Regions from separate parts of the Leucobacter chromiiresistens genome, predicted to be linked through region 2. Evidence: predicted binding sites of a transcription regulator. Region 2 holds the regulator's gene; the other holds the start of a gene.
The links. The regulator LexA, encoded in region 2, represses DNA repair genes until DNA is damaged. The targets are predictions, from matches to a motif close to TCGAACANNTGTTCGA.

Region 1 (8,728 bases), 300 kb from region 2:
ATACGCGGCATCGCCCATCGCGAGAGCGGTCAGCTGATCATCGTCGACACGCCGGGCCTGCACCGCCCGCGCACGCTGCTCGGCGAGCGGCTCAACGCGCTCGTGGAGGCGACGCTCGGCGACGTCGACGTGATCGGCTTCTGCATTCCCGCGAACGAGAAGCTCGGGCCGGGCGACCGCTTCATCAACGAGCGGCTGAACGACTTTCCGCGCGCCAAGAAGGTGGCGGTGCTCACGAAGGTCGACGAGGCCTCGAAGAGCGAGATCATCGATCAGTTGACGCGCCTCGGCGAGCTGCGGGAGTGGGACGCGGTGGTGCCGATCTCGTCGGTCACCCGCGAGCAGCTCGACGTGCTCGCCGACGTGCTGCTGGAGCTCATGCCGGTGTCGCCTCCGCTGTACGAGGCAGAGCAGACGACCGACGAGGGCGAGGACGATCGCATCGCCGAGCTCATCCGCGAGGCGGCCCTCGACGGTGTGCGCGACGAGCTGCCGCACTCGCTCGCGGCGACGGTCGAGGATCGCGAGGAGCGCGAAGACGGCCTGCTCGAGATCTACGCGAATCTGTACGTGGAGCGCGACAGCCAGAAGGGCATCGTCATCGGGCACCGCGGTTCGCGGCTCCGCGACGTGGGGGAGCGGGCCCGCAAGGAGATCGAGGCGCTCCTCGGGCGTCGCGTCTACCTCTCCCTGCGCGTCAAGGTGCTGAAGGAGTGGCAGCGCGACCCGAAGGCGCTCGGCAAGCTCGGCTTCAACTGACGCGGGCGCTCGACGCGGGCGCTCACCTGCCGCCCGAGAATCCGCCGCCCCCGCCGCCTCCGGCGAAGCCGCCGCCGGTCGATCCGCCCGAGCTGCTGGACGTGTAGCTCACCGACGAGCTCAGGGAGTCGGTGAACTGCGAGATGGTGTCGCCGAACGACGACATGCTCGAAGCCCCGAGGCCGGCGTACCAGAGCGGCACGTACCCGCCGTGCTGCTCGTAGGCGACCTGCAGCACGCGGGTCCACTCCTTCTCGAGCCCGAAGATCATCGCGTACGGCAGCAGGCTCTCGTACAGGTGCACGACGTCGACGCCGCCCGCGTCGCGGCGCTCGGCGCCGCTGCGCGACTGCAGCGCGCGCAGGCGATCCGCCTCGGCGACCTCGATGAACTCGCGCACGCCGAGGAGGTACTCGCGCGTCTCGGCGCCGAGCGGCGTGTACACCCGCTGCTTCACCACCGACGCGAACGCGGCGACCAGGGCCACGACGCCCATCACGAGGAAGATCGCGGGGAGCGCGTTCGCGCGCTGCGCCAGCGCCAGCCCGGTGAGTACCCCGAGCACCACGACGAGTCCGATCGCGATCCAGCCCCACAGGCGGGCGCGCGGGCTGTGCACTCGTTCGAGGTAGCCCCGCTCCGTCGCGGCAGCGGTGCCCGCCGCCTCGAGCTTCTGCATCCGCTCGGCGAACTCCTCGTCGCTCTCGGGAAGCTCGACGGCCGCGCCGGGCTCCGCGCCTGCGAACAGCGCGTGCAGGGCGCGCTCGTCGAGCGGGTCCGCGGCGCGGGTCGGATCGACGAGGCGCAGCATCGGTCGGGCGCTCTTCGGTCCGAACCACCCCTGCTCGGGCTCGCCGTCCTCGATGCGGATCGCACCGCGCACCGCGAGGTGCACGAGCTGCGCCGGCACCGTCTTCGCGGAGACCCCGGCGACCGGGCCGGCCACGAGCGGCGGCAGCGAATCGGGGACGTCGTACTGGGCGACCACCGTGCCGCGCGCGGTCTTGCGCCGGCTGCGGAGCCGGATCGCCGACCCGGCGGCGATGCCGGCCGCCCCGAGCGCGCCTCCGCCGACGATGAGCGGCAGCGTGTCGAGCGCGAAGTTCGGCAGCCGGCTGGGCGGCTGCACCACCGATCCCGCGTCCATCCCGATGGCGACGGTCACCCCCTGCTGCGGTCCGAGCGGGAGCCCCGCGACCGAGAACGTCGCGCCGTTCTCCGCCGCCGTGATCTCGCACTCGTCGGTCGACCCGGCGCCGCCGACGTAGCAGCGCGCGTTGCCGTTCACGCGATCCTCGAGGCCGGGGCCGAACGACACGGTGGCCCCGAAGCGGTCGATCGGCTGCTCGTGCTCGAAATCGACGAGATCCCAGTTGAACTCGTCGGCGGAGCCGTCATCCCGTGCGAGCACGACGTCCCGCAGCGTGTACGAGATCACGTAGGTCTGCACGCCGCGCACGTACCGGTCGTCGCCGGTGAGCACCGCGACGAAGCCGTCCTCCTCCTCGATCTCGAACGGAACGGCCGCCCCAGACTCGTCGGTCACCGAGAAGTTCGACGGCTCCGTCGAGCTCCCCTCGTACTCCTCCGGCAGGCCGCGCACGATGCCGCGGTTCTGGTCGAAGTCGGGGAACTCGGCGACGAGCGTCTCGGTCACCTCCGCGACCGCGCGGCCGTCGGCGTCGGTGCCGACCTCGTACGCCACGTCCCAGCTGCGATACGAGAAATCGGAGACGTCCGCGGCCGCGGGCGCGGGCGCCTGCAGGCCGGCCCATGCGGTCGCCGCGGCGATGATCGACAGCGCGACGGCGACGCCGCGGGTGCTGCGCATGCGTGTGGTCATATTCTCCAGGCTATGGCACGTGGGGCACTCAGGTGGGGAACGGTCGGAATCGGCGCGGGGCGACCGGTGCGGATGCTAGAGTGAGCGACATGCTGTTCGGCTCGCTTCTCCTTAGCCGCCGCGACGAGTCCTCGACTTCGAACTGAATCAGTCTCTGGCCTCCCTCGTCGCGGTGTTCGTGTTTGGCTGAGCAAGACCACGACGAGAAAGACGAGTCCATGCAGAACCTGCAGCAGCCTTCCGGGATGCCGACCCACCGGTACCGCCCCTTCCACGAGATCATCGACGTCGACCTCCCCGATCGCACCTGGCCCTCGCGGCGCATCACCGAGGCGCCGCGCTGGTGCGCGGTCGATCTGCGCGACGGCAACCAGGCGCTCATCGATCCGATGAGCCCCGAGCGCAAGCGGATCATGTTCGATCTGCTCGTCAAGATGGGGTACAAGGAGATCGAAGTCGGCTTCCCCTCGGCCAGCCAGACCGATTTCGACTTCGTGCGGCACCTCATCGAAGACGGCGCGATTCCCGACGACGTGACGATCCAGGTGCTGACGCAGGCGCGCGAGCACCTCATCACGCGCACCTACGAGTCGCTCATCGGCGCGAAGCGCGCGATCGTGCACCTCTACAACTCGACGAGCATTCTGCAGCGCGACGTGGTGTTCCGGTCGGATCGCGAGGGCATCAAGCAGATCGCGGTCTCGGGCGCGAAGCTGTGCCGGGCGAGCGAGCACATCTGCCCCGATACGGAGATCTTCTACGAGTACTCGCCGGAGTCGTTCACCGGAACCGAGCTCGAGTACGCGGTCGAGGTCTGCAACGACGTGCTCGAGGTGCTCGAGCCGACGCCCGAGCGCAAGGTGATCATCAACCTGCCGGCCACCGTCGAGATGGCGACGCCCAATGTCTACGCCGATTCGATCGAGTGGATGAGCCGCCATCTCGACCACCGCGAGAACGTGATCCTGTCGCTCCACCCGCACAACGACCGCGGAACCGCGGTCGCGGCGGCCGAGCTCGGCTACCAGGCGGGGGCGGATCGCATCGAGGGATGCCTCTTCGGCAACGGCGAGCGCACCGGCAACGTCGACCTCGTCGCGCTCGGCATCAACCTCTTCACCCAGGGCATCGACCCGCAGATCGACTTCTCGCGCCTCGACGAGGTGCGCCGCACGGCCGAGTACTGCAACCAGCTGCGCGTGCCCGAGCGCAGCCCGTGGGCGGGCGACCTGGTGTACACCGCGTTCTCGGGGTCGCATCAGGACGCCATCAAGAAGGGCTTCGAGCGGATGGCGCAGGACGCCGAGGCCGCGGGCACGAGCGTCGACGAGATCGAGTGGGCCGTGCCGTACCTGCCGGTCGACCCGAAGGACCTCGGCCGCTCCTACGAGGCCGTGATCCGCGTGAACTCGCAGTCGGGCAAGGGGGGCGTCGCCTACCTGCTGAAGACCGATCACCACCTCGATCTGCCGCGCCGCCTGCAGATCGAGTTCAGCTCGGTCGTGCAGGGCGTCACCGACTCGGAGGGCGGCGAGATGTCGAGCGACGAGATCTGGCGCATCTTCCAGGACGAGTACCTGCCCGCCCAGGTGGAGGACGCCGAGACGTGGGGCCGGTACAAGCTGTTCCGCACGTCGGCGACGAGCGCCGGCGACGGGATCACCGAACTGGCGGTCGACTGCCGCGTCGGCGCCGAGGATCAGCGGCTCACGGCGCGCGGCAACGGCCCGGTCGACGCCTTCCTCAACGCCCTCAACGAGACGGGCCACTCGGTGACGCTGTTCGACTACGTCGAGCACGCCATGAGCTCGGGCGGCGACGCCGTGGCGGCCGCCTACGTCGATCTCGAGGTCGACGGGCAGCGGCTCTGGGGCGTGGGCATCGACGCGGACACGAGCCGCGCGACGCTCGAGGCGATCGTGAGCTCCGTCAACCGGGCGGTGCGCAATCGCAGCCGCGAGGACGTCGCGGAGGCGGCCAACGCCTGACGCGCCTGCCGCCGCGCCGCGCGCGGGCCGGGCCGGCGCCCGGGGCTTTCGTAGATATGTTCGAGAACGCGGTGTGGCGGCGGGTGCGATCGCCGCGCTTCTTCTAGGGTGAACGTGTGATTGCTTCGATTCGCGGGCCCGTGCTCGCCGCCGGTGCCGGATGGGTCGTCGTCGAGCTGGGCGGACTCGGCATGCGCGTCGAGGTGCCGAGCGGGCGCGTCTCCGCCGCGCAGCCGGGCGAAGAGCTGCGCCTGCACACCTCGCTCGTGGTGCGCGAGGACTCGTTGACGCTGTTCGGCTTCGCCTCGGAGGCGGAGCTCGACGTCTTCGGCCACCTCATCGCCGTCTCGGGCGTGGGGCCGCGGAGTGCGCTGGGCGTGCTCTCGGCGCTGACGCCCGGCGAGATCGCGGCGGCAGTGGCGCTCGACGACGAGAAGCCGTTCCGCAAGGTCTCGGGGATCGGCCCGAAGACGGCGAAGCTCATCACCCTCTCGCTCGCGGGGAAGCTCGCGCATCTGTCGCTCGGCGCCGACGCCGAGCGCGAAGCCACCGCCGCTCCGCAGGATGCAGTGGCCGCCGGCGTGCGCGAGGGGCTCGTCGGGCTGGGCTGGAGCGAGGCCGAGGCGGGCCAGGCCGTGCAGGATGCGCGCGATGCGGGCGCCCCCGACGAGAGCGCCGGGCTGCTGCGCGCCGCGTTGGCGCTGCTGCAGGCGGGCCGCGGGGGAGCACGCGGATCGCGAGGCGCCCGGTGAGCGGTGAGCTCTCGGCCCAGGCGTCGGCCTCGGAGCAGGGCTACGAGGGGGCGCTCCGGCCGTCGAGCCTCGCGGAGTTCGTCGGCCAGTCGAAGGTGCGGCGGCAGCTCGGGCTGCTGCTCGACGCCGCCACGATGCGCCGCCACACCCCGGACCACATCCTGCTCGCCGGCCCTCCGGGGCTCGGCAAGACGACGCTGTCGATGATCGTCGCATCCGAACTCGACAAGCCGCTCCACCAGACGTCGGGCCCCGCCATCCAGCACGCGGGCGACCTCGCCGCCGTGCTGTCGGCGCTCACGCCCGGCGAGGTGCTCTTCATCGACGAGATCCACCGCATGGCGCGCAGCGCCGAGGAGATGCTGTATCTCGCGATGGAGGATTTCAAGGTCGACATCATGGTGGGCAAGGGCGCCGGCGCGACGTCGGTGCCGCTCGAGCTCTCGCCGTTCACGCTCGTGGGCGCGACTACGCGCGCGGGTCTGCTGCCCAATCCGCTGCGCGACCGCTTCGGCTTCACGGCGCACCTGGAGTTCTACTCCGACGACGAGCTCTCGCAGGTGGTGAGCCGCGCTTCGGGCCTCATCGAGTTCGCACTCTCGGAGAACGGCGTCGACGAGATCGCGCGTCGCTCGCGGGGCACGCCCCGAATCGCCAACCGGTTGCTGAGGCGGGTGCGCGACTACGGGCTGGTGCACGATCTCCCGGGCGATGCGTCGACCGTGCAGGCGGCGCTCGCGCTTTACGACGTCGACGACCACGGGCTGGATCGGCTCGACCGCGAGGTGCTGCGCGCCGTGGTCGAGCGCTTCAACGGCGGCCCGGTCGGGCTCTCGACGCTCGCGGTGTCGGTGGGAGAGGAATCGGAGACGATCGAGGCGGTCGTGGAGCCCTTCCTCGTGCGCACCGGTCTGCTCTCGCGCACGCCGCGCGGCCGCGTGGCGACCCGGCTCGGGTGGGAGCACGTGGGGCTGGAGCCGCCGACCGCTCCGTGAGAAGAGTAGGGGCGTTCACAGCGGCGACCGGCTAAACTGATGCAATCTGTGCCTCAGGAGAGGCATGGGTTCGTCTGCCGAAAGGACCGTTGTGCCTCTGGATCCGATCACCCTGGTGATGTTCGCGCTGATCGCGCTGTTGATCTTCTTCATGTTCCGGAACGGGAAGAAGCGCCAGGCCGCGCAGCTCGAACTGCAGAACAACCTCCGTCCGGGTGCAGAGGTCATGCTCCAGTCCGGCATCTTCGGCACGATCGACGCCGTCGATGAGGAGGAGAACAAGGTCACGCTGCACAGCGGCACCTCGACCTTCGTCGTGCACCGCAACGCGGTCGCCCAGGTCGTGGCGCCGGTCGACGCGGTCGTGGAGGAGGAGGGCTCCGCGCTCGCTCCCGACGACGATCCGGCGTTCGGCGAGCGGTTCGGCGCCACCGACGCGACGCCCGCAGGGGCGGCTCCGGTCGCGGATGACGCGCCGATCGCCCCCGAGACCGAGCCCCGTCGCGATCGCGACAACGACACCGACGTCGATGAGCAGGGGAACGGTTCGGCGCCGAAGGCCTGAACCGGTGGCCGCGGATTCTCCGCGGCCACCCCTGTCCACGTTTAGAGAAAGCAGTCTGCCTTGGCGTCATCACCCGCCGTTCGGAGGGCGCGTCGCTCCCTCGTTCTTCTCCTGGTATTCATCGTCGGCCTCACCGGCTTGATCGCATACGGCGTGTTCAACAGCAACGCCACCTGGACCCCGAAGCTCGCGCTCGACCTGCAGGGCGGCACCCAGGTGCTGCTCGCCGCGGAGCAGACGGGCGGCGAGGCGGTCGCCGGCGACCAGCTGCAGCAGGCCGTCTCGATCATCCGCCAGCGCGTCGACGCCGCGGGCGTCTCCGAGGCGGAGATCACGACCCAGGGCAACCAGCACATCTCCGTGTCCATCCCGGGCAAGGCGGATGAGGCGACGATGCAGCGCATCGAGGCGTCGGCGAACCTCGACTTCCGCCCGGTGCTGACGTACGGCATCGGAGCGGGCTCCGAGCAGGCCGGCGCGGAGGAGAGCGCCGAGGCCGGCGCCGCGACGGGCGAGGCGGAGACCGCCGATCCGGCGGCCGACGACACCGCCGCCGCGGAGGACGGCTCAGCCGAGGGCGAGGGCGCCGAGGGTGAGGAGGCCGAGGCCTACGACGAGACCCTCGATCCCGAGACGATTCCCGAGAGCGCCGGCGACACCGCCTGGATCACCCCGGCCCTGCAGGAGAAGTTCGACGCCTTCACCTGCGACTCCGACGCCGCGCTCGACGCGGGCAACGCTCCGGCCGACCGGCCGCTCATCACGTGCGACGACACCGGCGCCGTCAAGTACATCCTCGGCCCAGTCGAGCTCGACGGTTCGGTCATCACCGACGCGGTCGCGCAGGTCGGCACGACCTCCACGGGCGCCTCCACCGGCGAGTGGGTCGTGCAGATCACGATGGACAAGAAGGGCACCGAGGCCTTCGGCAAGATCAGCACGCGACTCTTCGGAGCTGCGGAGCCGCAGAACCAGTTCGCGTTCGTGCTCGACGGGCGCGTGCTCTCGGCTCCGACGATGCAGGCGCAGATCCTCGACGGCCGCCCCTCCATCAGCGGGCAGTTCACGCAGGAGTCCGCAGCCGCTCTGGCGGACCAGCTGAAGTTCGGCGCGCTCCCGATCGACTTCTCGGTGCAGAGCCAGGAGGACATCTCGGCGACGCTCGGCACGAGCCAGCTCGCCGCGGGTCTGCTCGCGGGGCTTATCGGCCTGCTGCTGGTCGTCGTCTACTCGGCGTTCCAGTACCGCGCGCTCGGGTCGCTCACCATCGCGTCGCTCGTCGTCGCCGGCATTCTGACCTACCTGCTGCTCACGTTCTTCTCGTGGCGGCAGGGGTACCGGTTGTCGCTCGCCGGCGTCGCGGGCATCATCGTCGCGGTCGGCTTCACCGCGGACTCCTTCATCGTGTACTTCGAACGCATCCGAGACGCGCTGCGCGACGGGTTCTCGATCGAGAGCGCTGTGGAGCACGGGTGGAAGCGGGCGTTCCGCACGGTGCTCGCCTCCGACGGCGTGAACTTCCTCGCCGCGGTCATCCTGTTCATCCTCGCCGTCGGCAATGTGAAGGGCTTCGCGTTCACGCTCGGCCTCACGACGCTCGTCGACGTGATCGTGATCGCATTCTTCACGCACCCGATCATGACGCTGCTCGCGCGCACGCGGTTCTACCAGGGCGGTCACCCGTTCTCGGGCCTCGATCCGCAGAAGCTGGGCGCGGTCTACCGGGGGCGCATGCAGTTCCGCGAACCCGTGGTCGTCTCGCAGGGCGGCAAGAAGAACGCCCGCAGTCAGGCGGAGGCCGCTCGACGACAGACCATCGCCGAACG
Region 2 (8,728 bases):
TCCACTCGGGGTTCTCGAGCGCTGCCGTGCCGAGGTTGACGCGCGTCGCGCCCATCTCGAGCGCCGCCTCGAGCGAGGCGTCGTCGCGGATGCCGCCGGAGAACTCGATCTTCACGTCACCGGCGCGCTTGATGATCTTGCGGGCGACGGAGACGTTGCTGCCCCGGCCGAACGCGGCGTCCAGGTCGACGAGGTGGATCCACTCCGCGCCCTGATGGATCCAGTCGAGCGCGGCGTCCACGGGACTGCCGTAGTTCGTCTCGGTGCCGGCCTCACCCTGGGTGAGCCGCACGGCCTTGCCGTCGACCATGTCGATCGCCGGAAGCAGCTGCAGCCTCGGACGTTCGGCGAGTTCGCTCATGAGTGTTATCTCCTTCTCGGGGTGCGGGTCGGGTCTTCGAGACGCGGGCTCGCGAGCGCCGCCGGGCCGGGTGCGGGGTGCCTCCGATGTGCGCTCGCGAGCGTGCTTACAGGGTGTCGATCCAGTTGCGCAGCAGTCGGATGCCGGCGTCGCCCGACTTCTCGGGGTGGAACTGGGTCGCGCTCAGCGGCCCGTTCTCCACCGCGGCGATGAAGCGCTCGCCGTGCTCCGCCCAGGTCACGAGCGGGCGGGTCGCCGCGGTGCGCCCCTCGATGGACCACTCCGTCGCCGCGTTGCTGTGCACGAAGTAGAAGCGCTCGTTCTCGAGGCCGGCGAAGAGCCGGGATCCCTCGGGCACCTGGACGGTGTTCCAGCCCATGTGCGGCAGCACGGGGGCGTCGATCTCGCGCACGGTGCCGGGCCACTGGCCGAGCCCCTCGGTCTCGACGCCGCGCTCGATGCCGCGGGAGAACATGACCTGCTCGCCGACGCAGATGCCGAGCACGGGGCGGCCGCCGGCGAGCCGCCGGTCGATGAGCTCGTCGCCCCGCACGGCGCGCAGCTGCTGCATCACCGCATCGAAGGCCCCGACTCCGGGCACCAGGAGACCGTCGGCCGCCATCACCGCGGCGGGGTCTCGCGTCAGTTCGACGTCGGCTCCCGCGTGGGCGAGCGCCTTCACGGCGGAGTGCACGTTGCCCGAGCCGTAGTCGAGCACGACGACCCGCTTGGCGGTGGCGCCAGCCGCAGCTGCATCGGAGCTCGCGGGGGCGCCGACGCCCGCCTGCTGATCGCTCACAGCGCGCCCTTGGTGGAGGGGACGCCCTGCACGAGGGGGTCGAGCGCCTTGGCCTCGCGGAAGGCGCGGGCGAAGGCTTTGAACTCCGCCTCGGCGATGTGGTGCGGATCCCGCCCCTCGAGCAGCTTCAGGTGCACGGTGAGCCGCGCGTTCAGGGTCAGCGCCTCGAAGAAGTGCCGCACCATGGAGCCCGTGAAGTGGCCGCCGATGAGGTGCAGTTCGAAGCCGGCGGGCTCCCCGGAGTGCACGAGGTACGGCCGCCCCGAGATGTCGACGACGGCCTGCGCGAGGGATTCGTCGAGCGGCACCAGCGCGTCGCCGTAGCGGGAGATGCCCGCCTTGTCGCCGAGCGCCGCCAGAATGGCCTGGCCGAGCAGAATCCCCGTGTCCTCGACCGTGTGGTGGACGTCGATGTGCACATCGCCGACCGCGTTGACGGTGAGGTCCGTCAGCGAGTGGCGCGCGAACGCGGTGAGCATGTGATCGAAGAACGGCACGCCCGTCTCGATCTGCGACGTTCCGGTTCCATCGAGGTCGACGCGCACGCTGATCTGCGACTCGCTGGTGGAGCGCTCGAGCGATGCGGTGCGGGGTGCGGCAGTCATGGTCACCAGTCTATCGGCGTCGCGTCTCGCGACGGGCGCTGCGTCAGCCCCGCGCTCCTCCCGGGCCGAGTGCCGCGATCGCGTCGATCACGGCGCCGGTCTCGGCCGCGGTGCCCGCGGTGATGCGCAGGTGGCCGGGGATGCTGAGATTGCGGATGAGGATCCCCTGTGCACGCAGCTCCTCGAACGTCGCCTCCGGATCGGCGAAGCCGCCGACGAGCAGGAAGTTGGCGCCCGAGGGGTGCACGGTGTAGCCCAGCTCGGTCAGGGCGCCGGCGAGCCGATCCCGCTGCGCGCTGATGTCGGCGACGGTCGCGAGCATCGCGTCCGCGTGCCGGATGGCGGCGGTGGCCGCCGCCTGGGTGAGCGCGGAGAGGTGGTAGGGCAGCCGCACGAGGCGCAGCGCATCGATCACGGCGGGGTCGGCCGCGAGGTAGCCGAGTCGCACTCCCGCGAAGGCGAACGCCTTGCTCATGGTGCGCGACACGATGAGCCGGTGCCGACCGGGCAGCAGTGCGACGGCGCTCTCGCGCTCGGTGTCGAACTCCTGGTAGGCCTCGTCGATGACGAGCATGCCGTCGAAGGCGTCGTAGGCGGCGACGATCACCTCGCGGTCGAGCGTCGTGCCGGTCGGGTTGTTCGGACCGCAGAGGATCGCGACGTCCGGCCGGTGCTCGCGCAGCGCGGCGACGACCGCCTCCGGGGTGAGCGCGTAGTCGGCGGGGCGCTCGACCCCGATCCAGGCCGTGTCCGTACCGGCCGCGAGCAGCGGATACATCGAGTATGTCGGGGTGAAGCTCAGCAGCGAGCGCCCGGGGCCGGCGAACGCCTGCAGCACCTGCTGCAGCACCTCGTTCGACCCGTTGGCCGCCCACACCTGCTCAGCGACGAGGCCGTAACCGAGATAGCCTGCCAGTGCGCCGCGGAGCTCGGTGAACTCGCGATCCGGATATCGGTTCACACCGGTCACCGCGCGCGCGAGCGACTGCACGATGTCGATAGCGACGTTCTCGGGGATCGGATGCGTGTTCTCGTTCACGTTCAAGCTCACTCGAACCGCGTCTTGCGGTGCGCCGTAGGGCTGCTGCCCCACGAGGTTGTCACGGAGAGGGAGGTCGCTCAAACTGGTCACCCGGCAATTCTACGACCGTCGCACCTCATGCGAGGGGCGAGCCCGCCAGGCGCTCGTGCACCCGACGGCCGGGCACCGCCTTCACGCGCCCAGTTCGTCGCCCGACACCACCAGGGGGTTGTCGGAGTAGCGCAGGGGAACCGCGATCGCCTCGCCCGCCTGCACCGACGAGTCGTCGAGCTGATTCAGCTGGACGATCTCGGTGATGAGGTCGCGGGGGTCGGCCGCGGGGTCGAGATCGCTCGCGAGCGACCAGAGCGAACTGCCGGGCTGCACCACGACGTATTCGAACTGCTCGCCGTTCGGCCCCTCGCCCGACGCCATCGCCTCGGGAGCGGCGAGCGACGCGAGGAGGGCGAGCACGCCCGCGACGAGGATCGTCGCGAGGGCGCCGAGCACGATGCGCCCGCGCCGCGTCAGGCGGAGTGCGCCCGAAGCGTCGATCGTCTCCCGTGAATCCTGACCCTGAACCGCTGCTGCGCTCATGATGACATCCCTTCCTGATGCGAGGCCGCTGCGAGCGCCGCCCGCACCGAACATCTGTTTCGAATATTTATTCGATGAAGCGAAACCGCAACCGGTGGTTCGAACGCATGTTCCCTTATTTTCGGCGACACTCGAACGTATGTTTGCCCGTGTTCGAACGGCACGACTAAGGTTTCGATCAACGGGATCACTGAATCAGCACCCACCGACATTCATGGATCGCGCCCCATCCGCATCGCCCACAGGGCCAGAAAGGACAGCGATGAGCGACGCAGCCGCGCCCCGATCCGCCAAGCCGCTGAGCGAGAAGCAGCAGGCCATCCTCGAGTGCATCGCGCGCTCCGTGGAGAGCCGCGGGTACCCCCCGAGCATGCGCGAGATCGGCGACGCGGTCGGCCTCTCATCGCTGTCGAGCGTCACCCACCAGCTCAGTCGCCTCGAGCTGGGCGGCTACATCCGGCGCGACCCGAATCGTCCCCGCGCGCTCGAGATCCTGGTCGAGCTCGCCTCCACCTCGGCGGCGATCGCCGAGGCCCCGGCCGAGCGCCCCGAGGAGGCCGCCTACGTGCCCCTCGTCGGTCAGATCGCGGCCGGCGTGCCGATCACCGCCGACCAGCAGGTGGAGGAGATCGTGCCGCTCCCCCGCACCATCGTCGGCGACGGCCAGCTGTTCATGCTGCGCGTGGTCGGCGACTCGATGGTCGACGCCGCGATCTGCGACGGCGACTTCGTGGTGATCCGCCAGCAGCGCGAGGCCGAGAACGGCGACATCGTGGCGGCGATGCTCGACGGCGAGGCCACGGTCAAGGTGTTCCGGCGGCGCGATGGCCACACCTGGCTCCTGCCGCGTAACAGCGCGTTCGAGCCGATCCTCGGCGACCACGCCGAGGTGCTCGGCCGCGTCGTGGCCGTGTTCCGGTCCGTCTGAGCGCGCCCGCCGACGCGCGCCCCCGGCGGCGCGCGGCTTCGGCCGCCGTTTGATTTGTTGCACCGAGTCCATCTAAGGTGGTCGCATGACCGCGACCACGTCAGCCGCCTCCCGTGCGCTCCCCCATCCCGCAACCACCGTCGCGGGTTTAGCGCCCGACCTGGTGCCGTATGCGCGCGGCCTCGACCTGCAGGCCGCCGCCGTCGCGCGCATCGAGCGCGGAGCCGACCGCGGCACCGTCATCATGCTCGAGCACGAGTCGGTGTACACGGCCGGTCGCCGAGCCGATCCCGAGGAGTACCCCGCGGATGGGAGCCCGGTCGTTCCCGTCGACCGCGGCGGGCGGGTCACCTGGCACGGGCCGGGCCAGCTCGTCTGCTACCCCGTGATCCGACTGCGCGGCGGCGCGGGCGTCGTCGATCTCGTGCGGGCGCTCGAGACCGCGATCATCGCCGCCATGTCCGACCTCGGGCTGGCGGGCGCCCGCATCGAGGGGCGCTCCGGGGTCTGGGTGCAGCACCACGACGTCCCGGCCAAGGTGGCCCAGATCGGCCTCCACGCGCGAGCCGGCATCATCACCCACGGCATCGCCGTGAACTGCTGCAACGATCCGGCCCCTTTCGCCGCGATCGTGCCGTGCGGCATCCGCGACGCCGGGGTGACCACGCTGAGCGCGATGGCGGGGCGCCGGATCGCACCGGCAGAGCTCGCCCCCTTCCTCGACGGCCGGCTCGCCGCCGCGATCGCGGAGCTCGTCGCATGAGCGCCCGGCGACTGCCGTCGACGGGAGAGCGACCCGCACCCGAGGGCCGACCCCTCCTCCGCATAGAGGCGCGCAACGCCGAGACCCCGATCGAGCGGAAGCCCGCATGGATCAAGACGCGGGCGAGGCTCGGTCCCGAATATCGCGAGGTGCGCGATCTCGTCGAGCGCGAGGGGCTGCACACCGTGTGCCAGGAGGCGGGGTGCCCGAACGTGTTCGAGTGCTGGGAGGACCGCGAGGCGACCTTCCTCATCGGCGGCTCGATCTGCACGCGCCGCTGCGACTTCTGCATGATCTCGACGGGCAAGCCGCTCCCGCTCGACCGCGACGAGCCGCGCCGCGTCGCGGAGTCGGTGCGCACGATGGGGCTGAAGTACGCGACCATCACGGGGGTCACGCGCGACGACCTCCCCGACACGGGCGCGTGGCTCTACGCGGAGACCGTCCGCCAGATCCACGAGCTGAACCCGGGCGCCGGGGTCGAGGTGCTCGTCGACGATCTCGGCGGCCGCCCCGAGGGGCTCGCCGAGGTGTTCGCGGCGGCCCCGGAGGTGTTCGCGCACAACCTCGAGACGGTGCCGCGCATCTTCCGACGCATCCGGCCCGGGTTCCGGTACGAGCGCTCGCTCGGCATCATCGAGCGCGCCCGCGACGCCGGCATGATCACGAAGTCGAACCTCATCCTCGGCATGGGCGAGACCCGCGCCGAGGTCAGCGAGACGATGGCGCAGCTGCGCGACGCTGGGTGCCGCATCCTCACCCTCACCCAGTACCTGCGCCCCTCGGCGCTGCACCACCCGATCGACCGGTGGGTGCACCCCGACGAGTTCGCGGAGATGCAGCTGGAGGCCGAGGAGCTCGGGTTCTCGGGCGTGCTCGCCGGCCCGCTCGTGCGCTCCTCCTACCGCGCCGGTCGCCTGTGGGCGCAGGCGACCGGCGCGGGCAGCGGCGCGGGCGGCCGGGCCGCCCGGTGACCCCTACACCGGATCGGGGGTGAGCAGGCCGAGCTCCCGCAGCACGGCGAGCACCTGCTCGTGCCGGTTGAAGGTGTACAGGTGCACCGAGGGGGCGCCGCCGTCGAGCAGCTCTCGCGCCAACGAGACCGTGTGCTCGACGCCCAGCTCCGGCGCATAGCCGCCCTCGGCGTCCAATGCGCGGGCGAGCTCCACGGGAGCGGGCCGGCCCGCGAGCGAGGCGACCTTGCGCAGCTGGGCGCTCGTGGAGACCGGCATGAGGCCCGGGAGCACGGGGATCGTGAGCCCGGCCGCACGCGCATCCTCGACGAACGACAGGTACTCCTCGGCGCGGAAGAAGAGCTGCGTGATCGCGAGATTCGCGCCGGCCTCCTGCTTCGCGACGAGCCAGTCGACGTCCTCGGCGCGCGAGCGGGAGAGCGGATGGCCGTTCGGGTAGGCGGCGACGGCGGTGCGCCCCACACTGGTGAGCGGCGGCCGCTCCGCCCGCGCCTGCGAGATGAGGCGCACGAGCTCCCACGAGCTCATCGAACCCGCGACCCGCGCATCGCGCTCGTCGAGCCCGCGCGGGGGGTCGCCGCGGAGTGCGAGGAAGTCGTGCACGCCCGCGTCCATGATGGCGTGGATGGCGGCGCGCACGGCGTCGGGCGTCTCGCCCACGGTGGTGAGGTGCGCGAGCGGAAGCGCGTCGGTGTGATCGCGGAGGTACGCGACCAGATCGAGCGAGGCGTCGCGGTTCGATCCGTTCGCGCCGTAGGTGACCGAGATGAAGTCGGGATCCGCCGCCGACAGATGCTGCACGGCGTGCCCGAGGGCCAGTGCGGCCGCACCCGAGCGTGCGGGGAACACCTCGAACGAGAAGCGGGCGCGCGTCGCGGCGCGGGCGGGGAGCAGGAAGGAGTTCATGCGCCGCTCAGCTCCTCCTGCGCGAGGCGGGTGCCGCGCACCCGTGCGGCGATCTTCGCGAACGCCACGTCGCGCGCGAAGTCGGGCGAGCCGTGCTTCGGCTTCTCGTCGATGAGGTACGGGGAGAATCCGCAGTCGTCCGTCGATCCGAGCAGCTCGGCCGGGATGAACCGCGCGGCGCGCACCAGCTGATCCCGCACCTCCGGCGCGGTCTCGAGCTTCGGGCTGGTCGGATCGGTGACGCCGAGCAGCACCCTCGGCGCCGCCGCGGTGCGCGCGCGCTGGCGCAGCTGCCGGCCCACCAGCCGGGCCACCCGATCCGGCTCCTTCTCGCTCGCGGCTTGCACCAGGAAGTACCCGGCCTCGATCTGGAAGAGCTCGGGGATCAGCGCGGCGTAGTCGACGTCGGCGCTGTGGGCCGAGTCGTGATCGTTGCCGGGGCACGTGTGCACGCCGACCGCGGCGCGGTGCTCGGGGGCGAGCTCCGCGAGCACGCGGTTGATGAGGTCGATGAAGCCGCCCAGCGCCTCCGGGCCCGCCCACGGCGCGCGGAGATCGCGGCGCAGCGCGAGCCGCCCCTCCGTGAAGTCGATGGTGACGCGGGAGGCGCCGGCGGCGAAGCTGCGCCGGATGTCCTCCGCGCACCCGGCCACCACATCGTCGAGGAACGCGTCTCGGGAGTAGTCTCCGAGCCCCTCCGCGGGCACCATGAGCGACAGCATCGACGGCGAGACGACCGCCTGCTTGAGCGGGAGGCGGGTGAGCGGCCGCGCGGCCGCCACGTCGTCCGCCGCCCAGGAGCGGAACCGGAACGGGCCGCGGGCGAGGCTCGGGATCACCCGGTGGTGCCCGTCGGCGAAGACCGCGAACACCGGCCCCTCGCGCACGTCGCCCGCGAACGAGGTGCCGAGCGGGTAGCTCGAGAAGCTCTGCCGCCGCTGCTCCCCGTCGCTCACGAGGGGCGAGCCGGTCTCCGCGAACCTCTCGAGGGTGTCGCGCACGGCGCGATCCTGCTCGCCGCGCAGCGTCTCCGCGTCGACCAGGCCGGCCTCCGCATCGAGCACCGCGCGCTGCAGACTCGCGGGGCGCGGCAGGCTGCCCACGGCCTCGGTCGGCAGCTCGCCGCCGCGCCACGCCTCGGCGTGCTCGGCGGGGAGGGCGGCTTCCGCCGCTCCCGCCGCCCCCGCCCCACGGACGTCCGGCGCGCTCACGCGCCCGCGCGCACCGCACGGGCCGCGTGCACCAGGTTCGTGAGGCTCGCCACGGTCTCCTCGTACCCGCGGGTCTTCAGGCCGCAGTCGGGGTTCACCCAGAGCTGCTCGCCTGGAATGCGCGCTGCCGCGATCCGGATCAGCTCCTGCTGCTCCTCGACGCTCGGCACGCGGGGCGAGTGGATGTCGTAGACGCCCGGGCCGATGCCGCGCGAGTATCCGTGCTCGCCCAGTGGCTCGACGACGTCCATCCGGCTGCGGGCCGCCTCGATGCTCGTGACATCGGCGTCGAGCCCGTCGACGGCGTCGATGATCTCGCCGAACTCCGAGTAGCAGAGGTGCGTGTGGATCTGCACGCCGGGCGCCGCGCCGCTCGTCGCGAGGCGGAACGCGCCCACCGACCAGTCGAGGTACGCCGCCTGCCGGTCGGCGTCGAGGGGCAGCAGCTCCCGGAGGGCCGGCTCGTCCACCTGCACGATGCGGATGCCCGCCTCGACGAGGTCGTCGATCTCGTCGCGCAGGGCGAGGGCGACCTGCGACGCCGTATCGGCCAGCGGCTGATC

Region 1: the regulator LexA is predicted to act here: its motif matches at 4,639-4,654, upstream of ruvA (Holliday junction branch migration protein RuvA).

The regions. Positions count from the first base shown of each region.
Region 1 is NZ_FNKB01000001.1:2,492,303-2,501,030, reverse strand. Features, by position in the region: gene era (GTPase Era) at 1-759, shown strand, start outside; gene BLT44_RS11425 (DUF2207 domain-containing protein) at 782-2,602, opposite strand; gene leuA (2-isopropylmalate synthase) at 2,821-4,590, shown strand; gene ruvA (Holliday junction branch migration protein RuvA) at 4,707-5,342, shown strand; gene ruvB (Holliday junction branch migration DNA helicase RuvB) at 5,339-6,337, shown strand; gene yajC (preprotein translocase subunit YajC) at 6,429-6,902, shown strand; gene secD (protein translocase subunit SecD) at 6,963-8,728, shown strand, end outside.
Region 2 is NZ_FNKB01000001.1:2,792,871-2,801,598, forward strand. Features, by position in the region: gene priA (bifunctional 1-(5-phosphoribosyl)-5-((5-phosphoribosylamino)methylideneamino)imidazole-4-carboxamide isomerase/phosphoribosylanthranilate isomerase PriA) at 1-361, opposite strand, end outside; gene hisH (imidazole glycerol phosphate synthase subunit HisH) at 468-1,079, opposite strand; gene hisB (imidazoleglycerol-phosphate dehydratase HisB) at 1,157-1,765, opposite strand; gene BLT44_RS12770 (histidinol-phosphate transaminase) at 1,809-2,897, opposite strand; gene BLT44_RS12775 (LysM peptidoglycan-binding domain-containing protein) at 2,979-3,383, opposite strand; gene lexA (transcriptional repressor LexA) at 3,646-4,311, shown strand; gene lipB (lipoyl(octanoyl) transferase LipB) at 4,397-5,074, shown strand; gene lipA (lipoyl synthase) at 5,071-6,048, shown strand; gene BLT44_RS12795 (methylenetetrahydrofolate reductase) at 6,052-6,954, opposite strand; gene BLT44_RS12800 (uroporphyrinogen decarboxylase/cobalamine-independent methonine synthase family protein) at 6,951-8,165, opposite strand; gene metE (5-methyltetrahydropteroyltriglutamate--homocysteine S-methyltransferase) at 8,162-8,728, opposite strand, start outside.